3 regions of the Thiomonas sp. X19 genome follow, and region 2 is predicted to be linked to each of the others. Evidence: predicted binding sites of a transcription regulator. Region 2 holds the regulator's gene; each other region holds the start of a gene.
What was found. The regulator NrdR, encoded in region 2, represses ribonucleotide reductase genes. The targets are predictions, from matches to a motif close to CACNANATNTNGTG.
Positions count from the first base shown of each region.

Region 1: the regulator NrdR is predicted to act here: its motif matches at 2,998-3,011, upstream of THIX_RS16220 (ribonucleoside triphosphate reductase).
Region 3: the regulator NrdR is predicted to act here: its motif matches at 1,807-1,820, upstream of THIX_RS05070 (ribonucleoside-diphosphate reductase subunit alpha).

Region 1 is NZ_LT605203.1:3,361,787-3,368,471, reverse strand. Features, by position in the region: gene THIX_RS16230 (anaerobic ribonucleoside-triphosphate reductase activating protein) at 1-698, opposite strand, end outside; gene nrdD (anaerobic ribonucleoside-triphosphate reductase) at 712-873, opposite strand; gene THIX_RS16220 (ribonucleoside triphosphate reductase) at 945-2,975, opposite strand; gene THIX_RS16210 (DUF3079 domain-containing protein) at 3,386-3,631, opposite strand; gene THIX_RS16205 (DUF2249 domain-containing protein) at 3,714-3,872, opposite strand; gene THIX_RS16200 (hemerythrin domain-containing protein) at 3,954-4,358, opposite strand; gene THIX_RS24960 (EAL domain-containing protein) at 5,432-5,773, opposite strand; gene THIX_RS16185 (hypothetical protein) at 6,387-6,685, opposite strand, start outside.
Region 2 is NZ_LT605203.1:1,658,740-1,665,424, forward strand. Features, by position in the region: gene THIX_RS07745 (pyridoxal phosphate-dependent aminotransferase) at 1-733, shown strand, start outside; gene ribD (bifunctional diaminohydroxyphosphoribosylaminopyrimidine deaminase/5-amino-6-(5-phosphoribosylamino)uracil reductase RibD) at 746-1,885, opposite strand; gene nrdR (transcriptional regulator NrdR) at 1,932-2,420, opposite strand; gene THIX_RS07760 (GspH/FimT family pseudopilin) at 2,614-3,126, shown strand; gene pilV (type IV pilus modification protein PilV) at 3,123-3,689, shown strand; gene THIX_RS07770 (PilW family protein) at 3,686-4,498, shown strand; gene THIX_RS07775 (PilX N-terminal domain-containing pilus assembly protein) at 4,519-5,070, shown strand; gene THIX_RS07780 (PilC/PilY family type IV pilus protein) at 5,125-6,685, shown strand, end outside.
Region 3 is NZ_LT605203.1:1,082,619-1,089,303, forward strand. Features, by position in the region: gene THIX_RS05060 (sigma-54 dependent transcriptional regulator) at 1-1,110, shown strand, start outside; gene ampD (1,6-anhydro-N-acetylmuramyl-L-alanine amidase AmpD) at 1,088-1,678, shown strand; gene THIX_RS05070 (ribonucleoside-diphosphate reductase subunit alpha) at 2,092-4,980, shown strand; gene THIX_RS05075 (ribonucleotide-diphosphate reductase subunit beta) at 5,180-6,442, shown strand.

The DNA.
Region 1 (6,685 bases), 1.7 Mb from region 2:
AAGGCGTTGGCGTCATCCCCGCGTAGCTTGAAACCGGGCATCTGCAGGCCCTGGATTTGCTTGCTCAAACCGCCTCGATCCAGGCTTGATGGATGCGCCAGCGTTTGCCCAGGCAAGCGGCAGTCTTGCACCACCCATTGGCGCACGCCCCGATCGGCGAGCATCTTGCCCAGGGTCAACAGTTCTGCTTCGCTGAAGAGGCCCGCACGCCAGGTTGTGCGGCATTCGAAGGGTACGCCCGAAGCCAAAAGATGATCCAGGGATGTCCTTGCGCGGCGGCCGCTGCCTGGAGTGCCCGTGATCGTGTCGTAGCGGCTCCAGGGCGCCTTCACATCGAACCCCACCCAGTCGACCAGAGGGAGCAGCGTTGCGAGGCGCTGGGGATACATGCCGGCCGTGTGCAGCGCAATCTCGAAACCCAGGTCGCGCACTTGTTGCATGGCCTCGGCCAGCGCGGCTTGCAGCGTGGGTTCCCCTCCGGAAAAAACCACGCCGTTCAGCAACCCACGTCTGCGCTCCAGGAAGTTCAGCACGGACTCCCAGGGCGTGCCTACTGGAGCAGCAGCCTCAAGCAAGTGCGGGTTGTGGCAGTAACCGCAACGCCAAGGGCACCCCTGGCAGAAGATCACGGCGGCGAGCTTGCCGGGAAAATCAATACTGGTCAGGGCGGTGATCCCGCCCACACGCAACGCATCCATCCGTATTGGCGATTCAGATGTTCGGCATGCTCGGTTGCTCGGCGAAGAATCGTCGCTCCAGGTGTTCGCCCTGCTTGCCGATGTTGAAGCTCGACACCGGCCTGTGGTAGCCCATGACGCGAGTCCAGACCTCGCATGGCTGGCGCTCGTCATCGAGCAGTCGCGGCTGCATCATGTTGGGTTCAGTGGGTTGATAGGCATGTGACAAGGCAGTTCTCCAGAGTGGTTGTTGTGGCCGTGAAGGCCCTAGGCGGCAAGCAGGCCCTGTTTGCGCGCGAGGATTTCCTCATCGCACTTGGGGCAGAAAGGGTGTTCGCCCGACAGATACCCGTGCTTGGGGCAAATGGAAAAAGTGGGCGTGACGGTGATGTAGGGCAGGCGAAAGCGCGTCAGCGCGCGGCGTATCAACTCTTTGCATGCCGCGCCGCTGGACAGTTGCTCGCGCATGTAGAGATGGAGCACGGTGCCTCCGGTGTACCTGGACTGCAAGGGTTCCTGCCGCTCAAGGGCCTCGAACGGATCATCCGTGAAGCCCACTGGCAATTGCGACGAGTTCGTGTAATAGTGGTGCGCCGCCGTGCCAGCCTGAAGAATGTCCGGAAAGCGTTTGCGATCTTCTTTGGCGAAGCGGTAGGTGGTGCCTTCAGCGGGCGTAGCCTCCAAGTTGTAGAGATGTCCGGTCTCTTCCTGAAAGGCCACGATCCGGTTTCGGACATGGTCAAGAAGGCGCACGGCAAAGGCATGGCCCCAGGGCGTGGTGATGTCCTGCGTGTCGGCGGTGAAGTTGCGGATCAACTCGTTGATGCCGTTGACCCCCAGCGTCGAAAAATGGTTGCGCAGGGTGCCGAGATAGCGCTTGGTATACGGGAACAAGCCCTGGTCCATGAGGCGCTGGATGACCTTGCGTTTGATCTCCAGGCTTTGCTTGCCCATCTCCAGCAGGGCATCCAGTCGGCTGAGCAAACCCGACTCGTCGTCGCGGTGCTGATAACCGAGTCGAGCGCAATTGATCGTGACCACGCCGACGGAACCGGTCTGCTCCGCCGAGCCAAAGAGGCCATTGCCGCGCTTGAGGAGTTCGCGGAGATCGAGTTGCAAGCGGCAACACATGGACCGCACCATGTTGGGAGTGAGGTCGGAGTTGATGAAGTTCTGGAAGTAGGGCAGCCCGTACTTGGCAGTCATTTCGAACAGCCGCTGGGCATTCTCGGATTCCCACGGAAAATCTGCCGTGATGTTGTAGGTCGGGATCGGAAAGGTGAACACGCGCCCTTTGGCGTCACCGGCCGTCATGACATCGATATAGGCGCGGTTGATCAGATCCATCTCGACCTGCAACTCGCCGTAGGTGAAGGGCATCTCCTCGCCTCCGATCAGCGGAGTTTGGCCGCGCAAATCCTCGGGGCAAGTCCAATCGAAAGTGAGATTCGTGAATGGAGTCTGCGTTCCCCAACGGGAGGGAACGTTGAGGTTGTAGATCAGCTCCTGTATGCACTGCCGCACGGCGGGATAAGACATCCGATCCCGGCGCACAAAGGGCGCCATATAGGTATCGAAAGATGAGAAGGCCTGAGCGCCAGCCCATTCGTTCTGCAGGGTTCCCAGAAAATTGACGATTTGCCCAACGGCAGACGTCATGTGTCGTGGGGGTCCCGCCTCGACCTTGCCGGGGACACCATTGAGTCCCTCGTTCAGCAACGTGCGCAGTGACCATCCGGCGCAATAACCGGACAACATGTCGAGGTCGTGGATGTGGAGATCGGCGTTGCGGTGCGCCTCGCCGATCTCGGCGGGATAGACGTGCGAAAGCCAATAGTTGGCAGTCACCTTGCCCGCCACGTTCAGGATGAGCCCCCCCAAAGAATATCCCTGGTTGGCGTTCGCATTGACGCGCCAGTCGGCTCGACTGAGGTATTCATTCACCGAGCTTTCCACATCGACCAGAGCTTTGTAGTCTTGCCGCAGCTTGGCATGCTGCTCGCGATAAACGATGTAGGCGCGAGCACTCTTGAAGTAATTGGCTGCGATGAGCGCGTGCTCAACGACATCCTGGATCTGCTCGACGGCTGGCGCCTGATTGCCAAAGCGATGGATGAGGACTTTGACGGCATCGTCGCCAAGTGCCTGGGCTTCATCGGATCCGAACTCGCCAGTGGCTTCTCCGGCCCGGCGTAAGGCCGAAAAAATCTTCTGTGCGTTGAAGCTCACGCGAACGCCATTGCGCTTGATGACCTCGCGGGGAAGGCTCAGGTGGTGCTCTGCTGCTCGGTGGTTCATCTCTTTCTCCTGGCGACGCAAACACTATATCTAGCGTTTTATGGTCTTGTTAACTACTAGATGTAGTCATGACCTAGGTCAAGGAAGATCAAGATTTCGATGGCGGGTGCTGGAGCGCGGCGCAGCCATTCGCCCTTCCAACACTTGTCGGGAGTCGAGATGCATTGGGATGACGCGATGGGCACGGGCGGCGACAACATGCGCGGAGGCAGCTGTGCGCACGAGGGCAAACGCCTGGGGTTGGACGGCAAGACCACCGGCTGCCAGAAAACACCGGCATCGACGACAGGCAGATGGCAACCGTTTTTGCCGCTTCGACCCAAGGATTGGGCCATCAGCCCACGTGCCAGGCACACAGCACGGCTGGGCGATACAACGGCACAGCTTGATGCCGTCCTGGTTGGGCAGCCTCAAACAATGCCGCCAGAACGAGCTGCTGATGCATCCCGAACAGCAGGTTGTTCTGGTGATCCAGCATCACAGGCTGTCGCGGCGTCGAGGCCAAAATCGAGCCAGTCTTCCCCCAAAAGCTCGACGGGATGTTGCGTACGTTCCGAACCGTTCCCGCACCTCATGGAGTCCGCAGCACAGTACCTGTCGCATCCCCAGCAGATCCGCTCGGGGTGAATCGGATGGATCGGAAATTTTTTGGCCATGTCAGATCCCCTTCCCAAAAGCGAATGAAGCCATCGATGGTGCTCGGGATTTCTATTCGACCATAACAGTTCGTCCGGAGATTCAGGACTTCACGATCGAGAAGTTGATCAACACCCCGTCCGGTGACCGCGACTGATACGCAATGTGCAGCCGTTCGCCATGGCGCTGCTGGATTTGTGCAAGCAGCGGAAGCGGGTCATGGTCGTTGAAGAACTCCATGGTTTCACCGGGTTGCCGAATGCATCAATCCAGCGCTGCGTAGATTCGTGGATAGCGCGCCGCCCCCGTGGCTTGACCGGCCGTTGCGTCGGCGCGTTCGACTCAAGCCTGTGTTTCGACGAAAAGCCCTTTTTCTTCGCGTTCAAAATGATGTTCAAGCAGATGCTGGAACGGCAGGGTGGCGTCGAGCAGGGCCAAGCGTTCCTTGCCGTCGCTGACCTGGGCAGGCAAGGTAGAGAGTGCATTGCGCCATTCGGCGAGCATCGTTGAAAGCTTGCCGTGCTCGGCCAGGTAGACCTTCGCCGCCCATCGCGCGGAGGTCGGAAGTCTCGGAATCAAAGCGCGCTCCTCATGTGCGATATGGGTTTGCTGCTGTTCGTGCAAAGCCGCGAGCGCTTCGCGCGCTTGGGCAATGTCGCCGCCCAGCAGTGCCAATCGCGCCCGCTGCAGGACGCCGAGCATCTGCTCATGCTCCGCAACCAGATCATCATGCAGGGTCGTCGACATCTCGCTCTCCAATCGATGGCAGCGCAACATGGTATTTGGCGACATGACGCTGCTCAATATTTGATGACGACGTCACGCCGACCGTTCAAATATGCATTGATCTCGAATGTTTTGTGATCTGCGCTTTCACCGCATGGTTCGAGGTGATCACGAGCATCGTGCCCTTCCAACGCCTGAAGCCCTGGCTCGGTACCGTTTCGCTCCGCGCGCAATGGTTCATGGTCATCGCATCGACCTGCCTGAATTTTTCAAAGACGAGACTCCATCATGCAGCTCGATCATCTTGCGGGCTCGGCCTCTGTCGCCGGCTTCGAGGTGCCCCTGGAAATGCTTTCCGCTTGTCATGGGCGCGGTTGAGGCGCAGTGTGCAACCCGCAGTGTGCAACCCGCAGTGTGCAACCCGCAGTGTGCAACCCGCAGTGTGCAACCCGCAGTGTGCAACCCGCAGTGTGCAACCCGCAGTGTGCAACCTTTACGCCGCCTGCTCCCTCACGTGGTCACGTACGGAGCGGACCAAGACGCCCAATGGGCAGCTTCCAATTGGTTTGATTGTGCGACATCACGCGACGCTCGGCGCTGGACGTCACTGACACCGCCCGAAATCGGACCCGAAAAAGCATCAAGGCCCGACAGCTAGCGCTGTAAGGCCTTGATTTTCCTCTGTGTTTGGTGGCTCCCCGACCTGGGCTCGAACCAGGGACCTGCGGATTAACAGAGGACGTATCAGGCCTAACCCGGGGTGTCGCGCACCGACAGTCCCCAACAAAATCAATCACTTGGCCGACCCTAAACGTTACAGAACGTCACGGAGCGACCACCTCCGACAAGCTTTTCACTGACAAAATCACTGACAAGCCTGTCTTGCGGACTCCATGCTAGATGCGGTTGCGCCGTCCAGCAAGACTGACGCATCGGGGCCACGTCTGGCGTCGTCGGCACGACGCGGTCTGACCGGTTTAGCGGGCCCCTGCGGAATGCGTCGGCGCGGCAGACAACCTCGGCCCAGGAGCGCGCCAAAGAGCGCCGCGATTGCATCGGGCGTCCAAAGGTTCCGGAACCGAAAGCCCTCGGCTTTACCGCATCCGCGTTCCCCGAGCATGGCCAGAACGGCGGGAGCGCAAGGTCCTCGGCGAGGACCCGCAAGTCCAGGCCAAGGGCCATCCGAGGATGCGATGCATGATGGCACGGGCGGTGTCTCCATGCGGCACGAATGAACGGTCGATTTTCACCTGCGTGGCCCGAAAGTGCTTCAGGTACGTCAGGTTGGAATCGCCTGTGCCGACGTCGTCACTGGCGACGCGCACGCCCAGGGTCCGGACGGGCCGACAAGTGCGCCGCCGTTGGTGCGTGCGGGGCGGCCCAGCAGGCGTCGTGTGGCAAGGTCCCAGGCGTGACAAGGGGGCCGCGCACGGCATGGTCGAGGCGGATGTCGGGCGCAAGGGCGAAGACAGGACGCGTCGACCCGACCATGCGTGTTGGTCGCATGGCCATCAGGCCTATCCACACGGGACCGGGTCGCGGTGCCGATGTTCGAAACGGACCCTGGCTCACGGGTTGGGGTGTGGATGGCCATTGTCGGCAATCGCGGCGAAGACGGATTGTCCGAGCGCTCGCGCGGCTGGTCAGCCCACGAGATGTGCTGGGTGGGGCCAAGGGCGGGCGAATAAAAGCTGCATCCCCGTGACGAAGTAGGCATTCCGCGGTTTTTCTGCGTTGAGGCCTCGTGGCAAAAGGGTCGGGCTCGCCTAGGATGGACACCCTGAGAAGTATCCGATTGTTAACGTGTAGAGGCGGCTTGACACAGCAATGAGGCACTTGACCCCTTCCCCACGTGTGCTTGATAGGGTCGGGCTGCTCGCAGCCGGGGGGGCCATGGTCATTGCCGCGAGCGTCGTGCTGGGGTGGCTGACGCCGATGACGTTTCTGCTGTTGCACGTCACCTCCGGTCCTCCGACCGTGCTGTGGGTTGCCGCGACCAACCTCCTGGCCGCTGCTGTGGTGTTGACGCATGGGCGTTTGCCAAAGCCGTTACGCACCAAGGTTGTGGCCGCAGCTGGGGCCGCGATTGTCATGCTCAGCTTGCTTTCCCTGGTTGAGCTCCTCACGGGTTGGGATGTTGGCCTCGATTTCGTCTCCTTGCATGCCGCTGTGGAGTGGGCCAACGAACACCCGGGCCGCGCGTCCCCTTATGCGAGCGCGGCCATGCTGATGCTCGGTGTCGCCATGTTGAGCCTGGGCGTGCCAAAGCGGGTGTACGCACGGCTGGTGGCGCTCGTGGCCATTGTCGCGCTCGGTGGGGTCGGCCTTGGCGGGCTCGTGGTCTATGT
Region 2 (6,685 bases):
CACCGCCGCGCAGATCGACGCCGCCTGGGGCCCGGCGACGCGCGGCGTGCTGCTGGCCTCGCCGTCCAACCCCACCGGCACGTCGATTGCACCGGATGAGTTGGCGCGCATCGCCGCCGTGGTGCGCAAGCATGGCGGCTTTTTGCTGGTGGACGAGATCTATCTCGAACTCGGTTTCGACCCCGCCTACGGCCGCACCGCGCTGGCGCTGGATGCATCGATCATCAGCATCAACAGCTTCTCGAAGTATTTCCAGATGACCGGCTGGCGCCTCGGCTGGATGGTGGTGCCGCAGGAACTCGTGGAACCGCTGACCCGCCTGGCCGGCAACCTCTACATCTGCCCCAGCACCCCGGCACAACATGCCGCGCTGGCCTGCTTCGCGCCAGCCACCCTGGCCGAGGCCGAGCGCCGCCGCGCCGAATTCCAGCGCCGGCGCGACGTCATCGTCCCTGCGCTGCAAGCCATCGGCCTGGACGTGCCGGTGCTGCCCGACGGCGCCTTCTATGTCTGGGCCGATTGCTCGCGCCACGCTGCCGACAGCTGGGACTTCTGCTTCGACGTGATGCGCGAGACCGGCGTGGTGCTGGTGCCGGGCAAGGACTTCGCCACCGTGCAGCCCGAACGCTGGTTCCGCCTGAGCTACGCCAACAGCGTGGAGAACTTGCGCGAAGCAGCCGGTCGGCTGGGCGCTTACCTGGCCCGTGGCAACAGGCGCAGCGCCACAGGCTGAGCCGGTTCTCGTTCACCCCAAGCGCGCACGCACCCGCCAGTCCTCGCCAACCGGCTCGATCTGCAGGCGCTGCAGCTTGATGCCATCGGCCACCGCCTGCAGCGGCCCGAAGGGCGCGATGCCCGCGCCCTGGCCCAGCAGCCTGGGTGCGAGGTAGAGCAGCAACTCGTCCACCAGCCCGGCGTTCAGCAGCGAGGCGTTGAGCCGCGCGCCGGCTTCCACATGCAGTTCGCCAATTTCGCGCACCGCCAGTTCGCGCAGCAGTGCGTCCAGGTCGGTCTTGCCCGGTTTGGCGGCGTCCACCGGCAGGGCGATGAGTTGCACGCCCAGCTCGCGCAGCACGCGTGCACGCGGCTCGGCCTGCTCCGGCGGCAGCGCGTGCGCCACCCAAACCTTGTGCGGCTCGGTCCGCAGCAGGCGGGCCGTGGGTGGCAACTCCAGGCGGCTGTCCACCACCACGCGCACCGGCTGGCGCTGTGTGGCCACATGGCGCACCGTGAGTTGCGGGTCGTCGTCGCGCACGGTGCCCATGCCGGTGAGCACGGCGCAGGCGCGTGCGCGCCAGTGGTGGCCGTCGGCACGCGCCGCGGGCCCGGTGATCCACTGGCTTTGGCCGTTGGGCAGGGCGGTGATGCCATCCAGCGAGGCCGCCGCTTTCAGCCGCACCCAGGGCCGGCCGCGCTCGAAGCGCGAGAAAAAACCGAGGTTGAGTTCACGCGCCGCGTTTTCCAGCAGGCCACACTCGGTGCGGATGCCGGCGGCCGCCAGGCGCGCCAGGCCGCCGCCGTCCACCCGCGGGTTGGGGTCGCGCGCGGCGGCCACCACCCGGGCCACGCCGGCCGCCACCAGCGCGTTGGCGCAGGGCGGGGTGCGGCCGAAGTGGGCGCAGGGCTCAAGCGTGACGTAGACGCTGGCGCCGCGCACGTCCACGCCCTGCGCCCTTGCGGCGTCGAGCGCGACGATTTCCGCATGCCGCTGCCCGGCCGGCTCGGTGGCGCCTTCGGCCACGACGCGCCCTCCCTGCACGATGACGCAGCCCACGCGCGGATTGGGGCTGGTGCGGTAGAGCGCGCCTTCGGCCAGCTCCAGCGCGCGGCGCATGAAGGCTGCATCGGCGGAGTCCGCATGGGTGGGGGTGGAGGGGATCGTCATGCGCGGTGCTTGGTCGATCAGGCAGCGCCTGACAGGTTGGGGAGGGTCAGGTTTTCCTGGCGCGGGGTGCGCGGATCGGCTTGCCGCTGCGCGCCATTTCTTCCAGGATCTGCACGAACTGCGCCGGATCCTTGAAGCTGCGGTAGACCGAGGCGAAGCGCACATACGCCACGTCGTCCAGGCGCTTGAGCTCGTCCATCACCCACTCGCCGATCTGGGCCGAATCCAGCTCGCGAGCGCCGGTCTGCAGCAGGCTTTCCTCGATGCGGCCGATGGCGGCGTCCACCGCGTCCGCCCCCACCGGGCGCTTGCGCAGCGCCAGGGTCAGCGAGGCGAGGAGCTTGTCGCGCGAATAGTCCACCCGCCGGCCGTCTTTTTTCACCACCGCGGGAAAACTCACCTCGGCGCGCTCATAGGTGGTGAAGCGCTTGTCGCAACCCGCGCAGCGCCGCCGGCGCCGCAGCGCCGTGCCGTCTTCCACCTCACGGGTCTCCACCACCTGGGTGTCGGGATGCTGGCAGAAAGGACATTTCATGGCGGGTTCGCAAAGAGGCGCAACCGGCATTATTCCCCGCCGCCGGGTCAAGCGCCAAACGCCAGGCAGGCACCGGCGCAGCCACGCACCCAGTGTCGCAAACCCTCGCCGCAACTGACCGTTCATCGGCCAATTGATACCGTTCGTCCCGAAAAGTTACTGAAGGAAACGAAGACTGGCTAGGCTTGCCCCCATGAAAACTGCATCCGGCATGACCCTGGTCGAGCTTCTGGTGACGGTGACCCTGGTGGCCATCCTGCTGATCGTGGGCCTGCCGTCCTACCAGGGCATCACCACCACCAACCGCATGGCGTCGGAAATGAACGCCTTGATCGGCGACCTGCAATACGCCCGCGGCGAGGCGGTGAAACAGGGGCAGCCGGTCACGGTTTGCGCTTCGATCAATGGCACGGCATGCAGCAACTCCACGAACTGGGCGAATGGGTGGCTGATTTTTTCGGATGCCAACGGCAATAGGACAGTCGATACGGGAGAGCCGATTTTGCGGGTTCAGCCCGCTCTCGGCTCCGCCGACACCCTGGCATCGTCAAGTCTTCTGGCCGTGACCTTCAATCGCAACGGTTTCAGCAGCAATGCCGGCAGCATCAAGCTTGACGACGCGGCAGGGTCTGCCGATCGCCTCCAGTGCGTCAGGATTTCGACGGTTGGCTATGTGCAATTACTTTCAGGATCGGGCTGCCCATGAAGCCACGCAAGAAAACGCAGGGCCACCCCTGGAGCACTCACAAGTTCCAGTCGGGGTTCAGCTTGATCGAGGTTCTGATCGCGCTGCTCGTGATCGCCATCGGGCTGCTCGGCATCGCCGGCATGCAGGCTCTTGCCCTCAGCAACACCAGCACGGCGCGCCAGCGCAGTCTTGCCGCCATCCAGGCCGCCAGCATGGGTTCGATGATGCGCGCCAACCGGGGCTATTGGGAGTCGGCGTCTTCGGTGGACGTCACGGTCACGGGCTCGCTGTCCGGAACCTCGTGGTCGTCAACCACATTGAGCGGTTCCGTGAGCAGCCAGGGGACGGACTGCGAAACGAGCGTGTGCTCGGCACCGCTGCAAATGGCCGCCTACGACTTGCAGAGCTGGGGCCTGTCCATCGCGCAGCAATTGCCCAACGGCACCGGGCGGGTGCAATGCGCAGCCGGCAATCCGGTGAGCTGCCAGGTGAGCGTGTCCTGGTCCGAAAAGACGGTGGCGCTGAATGGGGCGCCGAGTTCCTCGGCCACACAAACCTACACCCTGCTGGTGCAGCCATGACAACACGCCGTTGCATTCCTCAGCGCACGCTGAAGCCGGCGGGGCATTTCAGGCAGCGCGGCTTGGGGCTGGTCGAGGTCCTCGTCGCCATGGCGATTGCCCTGTTTCTGCTCGGCGGTTTGTTCACCATTTTCTACACCACCCGCCAGACCTTCAGCGCGCAGCAGGGCATTGCCGGTTTGCAGGACAACGAGCGTCTGGCCATGACCCTGATGAGCGAGGTCATCCATGGCGCGGGCTATTACCCGACCCCCCAGCCGCCAACGCCGATCCCCAACACGGGGACGGCGCTGCCGGTGCAGAACGCGGCTTCCGCCCCCTTGCCGGCAATTTTTGCGGCTGGCCAGTCGGTTTTCGGCGGCACCCTCAATGGCCAGGACGCCATCGTCGTGCGTATGGTGGCAGCCCCTGGCGACGGCACCATGAGCTGTCTGGGCGACACGAATCCGTCCACGGCCACGGCCAACGTCACCTACCTGAACACGTACTCCTTCAGCGGGGGCACGTTGCGTTGCACCGTCAGCACCGCAACCAGCGGGACTGGCGGCCAGACCCAGGCTCTCGTCGGCAGCAATCTGGCCGGCACGCTGCACTCGGACGGCGTGACCGCCATGACCTTGCAGTACGGGGTGGACACCAATGGCGGCGGTTCGGTCAATCAATACCTCTCGGCGGCCAGCGTGAGCAACTGGTCGAGCGTCAAGAGCGTCAAGGTCGCCTTGACCTTCAGCAACCCGCTCGCCGGACAGCCGGGGCAGCCGGCAACCGTGAACTTCACGCGGGTCATCGACATCCTGGGGCAACTATGACAAGGCCGTCGCCAATCGCCATGCAGGCACTGGCCTGCAAGTCCCATCGTCCACGGCATTCGGGCTTCGTGCTCATCGCCAGTCTGCTCATTCTGGTGGTGCTCACCGTGATTGCGGTGGCCATGTTTCGCAGCTTCGGCATGCAAGAGCGCATGGCCGGCAACTTGCGCGAAAAAACACGTGCCCTCGAAGCCGCCAACAGTGCCTTGAGCTATGCCGAGTGGTGGCTGAACCAGAACAACGCCGGCACCGGGGCCGCATGCTCCGGCGCGCCTTCGCCCGTCGATACGGCGCGCGTGTGCACCAACCAGCTCAGCAGCCCAGCAGTCTTATCCAACTGGACGAAGGCCACCACCTACGCCTTGCCATCAGCCACGGTGTCCACCTCGGGAGGCGCTGGCACCTACTACGCCAGCCCCAAGTTCCACATCCAGTACCTCGGGCCCGACGCCACCAAGAACGCCACCGTCTATCTCATCACGGCGCTGGGGTATGGCGGCAACGCCAATGCCGTTGCCGTGGTGCAGAGCACGTACGCCTTCACGTCGATCAAAGACCTCACCGGACCTTGAGGCGGACAACGCATCGACCCGGCACATCAAACACCATTCCCAGGGGCAAGCACCATGGCTCGATTCAATCCAATTCGTTACCGCAGCACTGTGTACCGGGTGCTGTTTGCGGCGAGCTCGGTCTTGTTCGCCTGCGCCTCGCAAGCTGACGAAGAAAAGCCCGCCACATCGGCCAGTTTCCAGCCGGTTTCGCAATGCTTTCGCGATGCCGGCGCCAGCGGCTGGACCTACGCCAGCGCTGCAAGCCCTGGGGTGGCCTATACCGGGAAGAACTCCTCGCTGACGGCGGCAACGGGCGTCGACGCGGCAGGCCAGGGTTGGCTGCGGCTGACCGACAATACGAACAACCAGAAGGGTTCGGCCTATTACAACCTGCCCATCAACGTCAGCAGTCTGGGCATTCAGGTGGAGTTCACCTACACCGCTTGGGGCGGTACCGGCGCCGACGGCATCAGCATGTATTTGTTCGATGGCGCGACCACGAAATTCGTGCAGGGCGACTTCGGCGGTGCGCTCGGCTATTGCGCCGGCTATGGCAATACTCCGGGAGGCCTGAGCAACGCCGTGATCGGCGTCGGCATCGACGACTATGGCAATTTCGAGAATGGCTACGACCGTTGCCAGAATGGCGGTGAGCCTCAGGGCCACAGCTCAGGTTATTACACTGCGCTGGGGATCCGCGGTCCGGGCAATGGCAGCAATGGCTACAAATGGTTGGCCGACGTCAACCAGAAAAACGTGCCGGCCTCGGTCGGGCCTTTTTCGACGTTCTACACACCGTCCACCAGCGTGCGGCCGACCGATGCGCTGTTCTACCGTCGCGTCCGGCTGAATATTTCTCCGACGGATCCGGCGAATCCGCAAAACGGCTACACCGTCACGCTGTATTGGGCGACCACACCGAATGGCGCCTTCACACAGATGATGCGTGCGCCCTATCCAGCAGGCAATACGCCCCCCGCCGCCGGTAACAAGGCGCCGGACTTCACGATTCCATCGAACTGGACCCCATTGCCGCCAACCGTGAAGTTCGGCTTTGCCGGCTCCACCGGCGGGGCGACCAATTACCACGAAGTCCGAGATGTGTATTTCACCGAGGGCCTGCCGGATTTGAGCGTGACCCAGTCCGGCCCCAGCACGGTCGCCGCAGGCAGCACGGTCACCTATGTCGTCACCGCCGCGAACATCGGCTCCACCCCGGCCAACAACGCCACCCTCACGAACGTCCTCCCCAGCGCCCTGGCCAACGTGACCTGGTCTTGCACGGCGAGCGCGGGCTCCAGTTGCCCGGCAGCGGCAAGCGCGGGCACGATCGCCGGCAGCAGCTTCAGTGTCAGCGGCATCAAGCTCGCCCTCGTGGGCAATGCCACCTTCACCATTCAGGGGCAGGTTCCGGCGGGCACCACCGGTGCGCTCAGCAACGTGGCCACGATCAGCACGACGGAGTTCACCGATGCCTATCCGAGTAACGACAGCACGAGCCTGGCGTCAACCATCAACACGAATCCGGCCACGGCCAGTCTGAACCTGGCCCAGGTTCCGCAGACCCTCAACTCCATTGGGGTGAACGCGGTCAAGGGAGCGGTGGTTCAAGCCTCCACCCAGATCTACCTCG
Region 3 (6,685 bases), 580 kb from region 2:
CGCACCGCGTTGCAAGCCATGGTGGGCGAGTCGGCACCGATGCTGGCGGTGAAGGACACCTTGCGGCGCAGTGCGCGCGGCATGGCGCCGGTGCTGATCCACGGCGAGTCCGGCACCGGCAAGGAGCTGGCCGCGCGCGCCGTGCACGAACTCAGCAATCGCGCTGCCGGCCCCTTCGTGCCGGTGAATTGCAGCGCCATCCCCGAGCACATGCTCGAAGCGGAATTCTTCGGCTACCGCAAGGGCGCTTTCACGGGGGCGATGGCGTCGCACGATGGTTTTTTCTCAGCCGCCGCCGGCGGTACGCTGTTCCTGGACGAGATCGGCGAGTTGCCGCTGTCGATGCAGGCCAAGCTGCTGCGCGCGGTGCAAGAGCGCAAGATTCGCGCCCTGGGCGAAACCGCGGAAACGCCGGTGGACGTGCGCCTGGTCAGCGCGACCCACCGCGACCTGCAGCGCTGCGTCGCCGAAGGCACGTTTCGGCAGGACTTGTACTACCGGCTCAATGTCATCGGCGTCACGCTGCCGCCCTTGCGCGCACGGCTGGACGACCTGCCGCTGCTGGCGGAAGCCCTGCTGGCGCGCATTCGCCGGGAGCACGAACGTCCCGGCCTGCGTTTAAGCCCACAGGCACTGCAGCAATTGCGCCTGTATGTCTTTGCCGGCAACGTGCGTGAGTTGGAAAACCTGCTGCATCGCGCCACGGCGCTGGCCGCCACCGACCTCATCGGCGCGGAAGATCTGGACGCCCCGGCCGATGGCGCGCACTTGACGGCCGCACCCGTGTCGACGCTGTCGGGCATGAACGCGCTGCGTCCCGGCGAGTCCGGCTTAGGGCGCGTACCGCCGTCGACGGCGCGCCTGGATGCTGCCTCTCCCCAGATGGGACAGGCAGCCTGGCAAGCACCCGCATGGCCACTGGACCTGTCGGCCTATCTCGACCAGATTGAGCGCAACCTGTTGCTCGAAGCCTTGCGCCGCACGCGCTTCAATCGCACCGCGGCGGCACAACTGCTGGGCCTGAATCTGCGGCAAATTCGCTACCGCATGGAGCGCCTGCAGGTTCGCGACGATCACGCCGACCCTGATCCCTACGATGGCGTGCGCTGATCCCCTGTTCCAGCAGGGCTGGTACCGCTACGCCGGGCGCCGGCCATCGCCCCATTACGACGCAAGGCCCGAGGGCATGCGTGTCGACCTGCTGGTCCTGCACAACATCTCCCTGCCAGCCGGGCAGTTTGGCACCGCCTGCGTCGATGCCCTGTTTCTCGGCATCCTGGACACCCAGGCCCAGCCAGAATTTGCCATGTTGCAAGGCCTGCGCGTGTCATCCCACTTTTTCATCCGACGCGATGGCAGCTTGCTGCAATACGTCTCGTGCGATCAGCGTGCCTGGCATGCGGGAGCATCCAGTTTTCAGGGGCGCAGCCGCTGCAACGATTTCAGCATCGGCATCGAACTCGAGGGCACCGACACCCTGCCTTTCGAGCTTGCTCAATACGACAGCCTCGCCGCCCTGGCCGGGGCATTGCTGCAGGCCTATCCGATCCGGGCGCTTGCCGGACACAGCGACATCGCGCCCGGCCGCAAGACCGACCCTGGACCTTGCTTCGACTGGTCGGCCCTGCGCCGCGCCAGCGCATTGGCAGCGTCGAGTTTCCCGGCGCTCGAAGCCTGACGAGGCTCTCGGGCCGCCCCGAGACCTGGCCTCGGCTTGTGGACAAACTGTGTAAACCCTGTGTTTTGCCTGTGGCCTGGCTGTGCACTCGTATGACACTAGCTGTGGGGTCTTGCTATCCACCTCAACGCTAGATATAGTGCCATCAAGGATGGCGTGTGCTGATCGGCAGAGTTGATTTTGCGCCAGGCGAGCCAGTCAGATGTGCAGCTTGGACGGTTCCAGATAGCACTCGCTTGCCAACCAACCACGACCCATCAGCACACCGCCACCGCACATCGCTTCAACCTTGCTGCATTGCTGCCGCGGCACCATCCGCGACCACGACTGCAAGGGCGAGCGTCCGAACACTGCCCAGGAGAACCCGCGTGAATTTGACATCCAACCCCATTGCCGCCGACTCACTTGCCACCATGCTTCGGCAGACGGGCGGCACCGAAGCTCCCGAGCAGCAAGCCTATGCCGACTACAAGATCATCCGCCGCAATGGCGCAGTGGTTGCGTTCGAGCCGGCCAAGATTCACGTCGCCATGACCAAGGCTTTTCTGGCCGTGCAAGGTGGGCAGAGCGCCGTGTCGGCGAGCATGCGCCAGCAGGTCGAGGAACTGACCCAGGCGGTGGTGCGCGGCCTGCTGCGCAGCAGGCCAAGCGGCGGCACCTTCCACATCGAAGACATTCAGGACCACGCCGAACTCGCGCTGATGCGCGCGGGTCATCACGAGGTCGCGCGTGCCTATGTGCTCTACCGTGAGCGCCGTGCCCAGGAGCGGGCCAAGCAGAAGCTGGAAGCCGCCGCACCGGCGGCGCAGGTCCTGCATGTCACCGACGACGGCGTGCGCCGCCCGCTCGACCAAGCCGCGCTGGGCGCGCTGGTGCGCTCGGCCTGTGCCAATCTCGGCGCCGACGTCAAAGCCGAGCCCATTCTGAGCGAGACCGAGCGCAACCTGTATGACGGCGTACCGCTGATCGAGGTCTACAAGGCCGCCATCCTCGCCGCGCGCACCCTGATCGAGAGCGATCCCGGCTATGCCAAGGCCACCGCGCGCCTGCTGCTGCACACCATCCGCAGAGACGTGCTCGGCGAAGAAGTGGTGCATGAGCAGATGACGGCACGCTATCCCGAATATTTCCCGCAATTCATCAAGGAAGGCATCTCCCTGGAGTTGCTCGACGAGCGGCTGGGTCAATATGACCTCGCCCGCCTGGGTGCGGCGCTCAAGCCTGAGCGCGATCTGCAGTTCGATTACCTTGGTCTGCAGACGCTGTATGACCGCTACTTCCTGGCCAACCGTGCCGACACCCGCCACAACAAGGACGGCCGCCGCATCGAACTGCCGCAAGCCTTCTTCATGCGCGTGGCCATGGGCCTGGCGCTCAATGAAGTCGAGCGCGAAGCCCGTGCCATCCAGTTCTACGAAGTGCTGTCCAGCTTCGACTTCATGTCCAGTACGCCCACGCTGTTCAATGCGGGCACGCGGCGCTCGCAGCTCTCCAGTTGCTACCTCACCACCGTGGCCGACGATCTCGACGGCATCTACGAAGCCATCAAGGAAAACGCGCTGCTGAGCAAGTTTGCCGGCGGCCTGGGCAACGACTGGACCCAGGTGCGCGCCCTGGGCAGCCATATCAAGGGGACCAACGGCAAGAGCCAGGGCGTCGTGCCCTTTCTCAAGGTGGTGAACGACACCGCGGTGGCCGTGAACCAGGGCGGCAAGCGCAAGGGCGCGGTCTGCGCTTACCTGGAAACCTGGCACCTCGACATCGAAGAGTTCCTGGAGTTGCGCAAGAACACCGGCGACGACCGCCGCCGCACCCACGACATGAACACCGCCAACTGGGTGCCCGACCTGTTCATGAAGCGCGTGATGGAAGGCGGCAACTGGACGCTGTTCTCCCCCGCCGATGTGCCCGATTTGCACGACAAGTTCGGCCTCGCGTTCGAACAGGCTTATGTGCATTATGAAGAGAAGGCCGCCCATGGCGAGCTCAAGCTGTACCGCACCATCCCCGCGGCGCAGCTGTGGCGCAAGATGCTGACCATGCTGTTCGAAACCGGCCATCCCTGGATCACGTTCAAGGACGCCTGCAATGTGCGCAGCCCGCAGCAGCATGTCGGCGTGGTGCATTCGAGCAATCTCTGCACCGAAATCACCCTCAATACCGGCCCCAGCGAAATCGCCGTGTGCAATCTGGGCTCCGTCAACCTCGTTGCCCATTTGAAGCAGCAGGCCGATGGCAGCTACGCGCTCGATCACGACAAGCTCAAGCGCACCGTGTCGGTGGCCATGCGCATGCTCGACAACGTCATCGACATCAACTACTACGCCGTGGCCAAGGCGCGCAACTCCAACCTCAAGCACCGGCCCGTGGGCTTGGGCATCATGGGTTTTCAGGACTGCCTGCATCAGGCGCGCATTCCCTACGGTTCGCAAGAGGCCGTGGAGTTTGCCGACCGCTCGATGGAAGCCGTGTGCTACCAGGCTTACTGGGCGTCCACCGAACTGGCGCAGGAACGCGGGCGCTACAGCAGCTACCCCGGATCGCTCTGGGATCGGGGCATCCTGCCGCACGACACGCTCAAACTGCTGGCCGGGCAGCGCGGCGGCTATGTCGAGATCGACGCGTCCACCAGTCTCGACTGGGACGCGCTGCGTGAGCGCGTTCGCACCCACGGCATGCGCAATTCCAACTGTGTCGCCATCGCGCCCACTGCCACCATCTCCAACATCATCGGCGTGGACGCCTGCATCGAACCCACCTTCCAGAATCTCTACGTCAAATCCAATCTGTCGGGCGAGTTCACCGTGGTCAACCAATATCTGGTGCGCGACCTCAAGGCGCGTGGCCTGTGGGACCAGGTGATGGTGGCCGACCTCAAGTATTTCGACGGCAGCGTGCAACCCATCGACCGCATTCCGGCCGATCTCAAGGCACTCTACGCCACCGCCTTCGAGATCGATACCCAATGGGTCATCGAGGCCGCTGCCCGGCGCAGCAAGTGGATCGACCAGGCGCAATCGCTCAATATCTATATGGCTGGCGCCTCGGGTAAGAAGCTCGACGATACCTACAAACTCGCCTGGCTGCGTGGGCTGAAAACCACGTATTACCTGCGCACCATGAGCGCCACCCACGCAGAAAAATCCACCGTCAAATCCAGCAAACTCAACGCCGTGCCCCAAGCGGCAACAACGACGCAAAGCCATGCGCCGGCCGCTGCACAAGTGCCGGTACCGCCGACTGCTGGCAGCGACATCAAGTTCTGCGCCATTGACGATCCAGCTTGCGAGGCCTGCCAATAATCCCACCGATCGGCGCAGCCGCGACCAGTCGGCGAGCATGAACGAAGCTCACGGGTCGACGCCACCTCGCAACTCATGTTGCCGGCCGTTGGTTTTGCGCATCAGGAATGCCGTAACAAACGCTTTATCTGCAAAAGAATGGGGCACACCATATTGAATGTGCTCCATAAACACACGATAATTACACGAAGGAAAAGCCATGCTGAGTTGGGAAGAAAATACTGCGAACCCCAGCGCCCCGTCATTGCACGGGCCCCTCTCCTTTTCATCTGAGCCGCAAGCCGCACCCATGCATGGGGTTTTGGGCTCCATTAGTCGTTCCGAGGGCGGTTCAGTTTCGGGTCCAATTTCCATCCCAGCAGTCGCGTCAAGCCGCAGCCAAGGCGCTATTCCTGCTGCTCCGGTTGTCTATACCCAGCGCGCGGCATCCACGGGTCGCGTTCAGGCCGAAGACAAAAGCATCATCAATTGCCGAGCCGACGTCAATCAACTCGTCCCTTTCAAATACAAATGGGCATGGGACAAATACCTGGCTTCTTGCGCCAACCACTGGATGCCGCAAGAGATCAATATGTCCCGCGACATCGCCCTCTGGAAAGACCCGAATGGCCTGACCGAAGATGAGCGCCGCATCGTCAAGCGCAATCTCGGTTTTTTCGTCACGGCGGATTCCCTGGCAGCCAACAATATCGTGCTTGGCACTTACCGGCACATCACCAACCCGGAATGCCGGCAATTCCTGCTGCGCCAAGGCTTCGAAGAGGCCATCCACACCCACGCCTATCAGTACATCGTTGAATCCCTGGGGCTTGAGGAAGGCGAAATTTTCAATGCCTATCATGAAATTGCGTCCATTCGCAACAAGGATGAATTTCTCATTCCTTTCATCGACACCCTCACCAATCCCGAGTTCCGTACCTCGGCTTTCGGCGGCTCCGAGCGCAACGACCAGGAGCTGCTGCGCTCCATCATCGTTTTTGCCTGTCTGATGGAAGGGCTGTTTTTCTATGTCGGATTTGCCCAGATTCTGTCCATGGGCCGTCAGAACAAAATGACGGGTGCTGCTGAGCAGTATCAGTACATCTTGCGGGATGAGTCGATGCATTGCAATTTTGGCATCGATGTGGTCAATCAGATCAAGCTCGAGAATCCCCATCTCTGGACGCGCGCTTTCAAGGACGAAATCATGGCGCTCTTCCACCAGGCCGTCGAGCTTGAGTATGCCTATGCCGAAGACACGATGCCGCGTGGTGTTCTGGGTTTGAATGCTTCCATGTTCAAAGGTTATTTGCGATTCATCGCCAATCGTCGTGCACAGCAAATTGGCTTGGAGCCGATGTTCCCGAACGAGGAAAATCCATTCCCCTGGATGAGCGAAATGATCGATCTGAAAAAGGAACGTAATTTCTTTGAAACCCGCGTGATCGAGTATCAGTCGGGTGGAGCACTGTCCTGGGAATAATGACACCATGAAGCCAGAAACAGTGGCGACCATCACCAGGCCTCACCCGGGATGCGCACTTGAAGCGCGGTAGAGCCCTGGCTGTGTCACAGCGACTGGCACCTCGTTTTCAGGTGATGCCTGCCATCAGCCGGTTTGAGATGGACGCAGCCTTGTTACAGGCGCCCCCTTTCCTCGCAAAACTCCTTGTTTTTCAAAACCGATTTCACTTGAAAATCGGTTTTGCTGTCCCATGCAACCCTG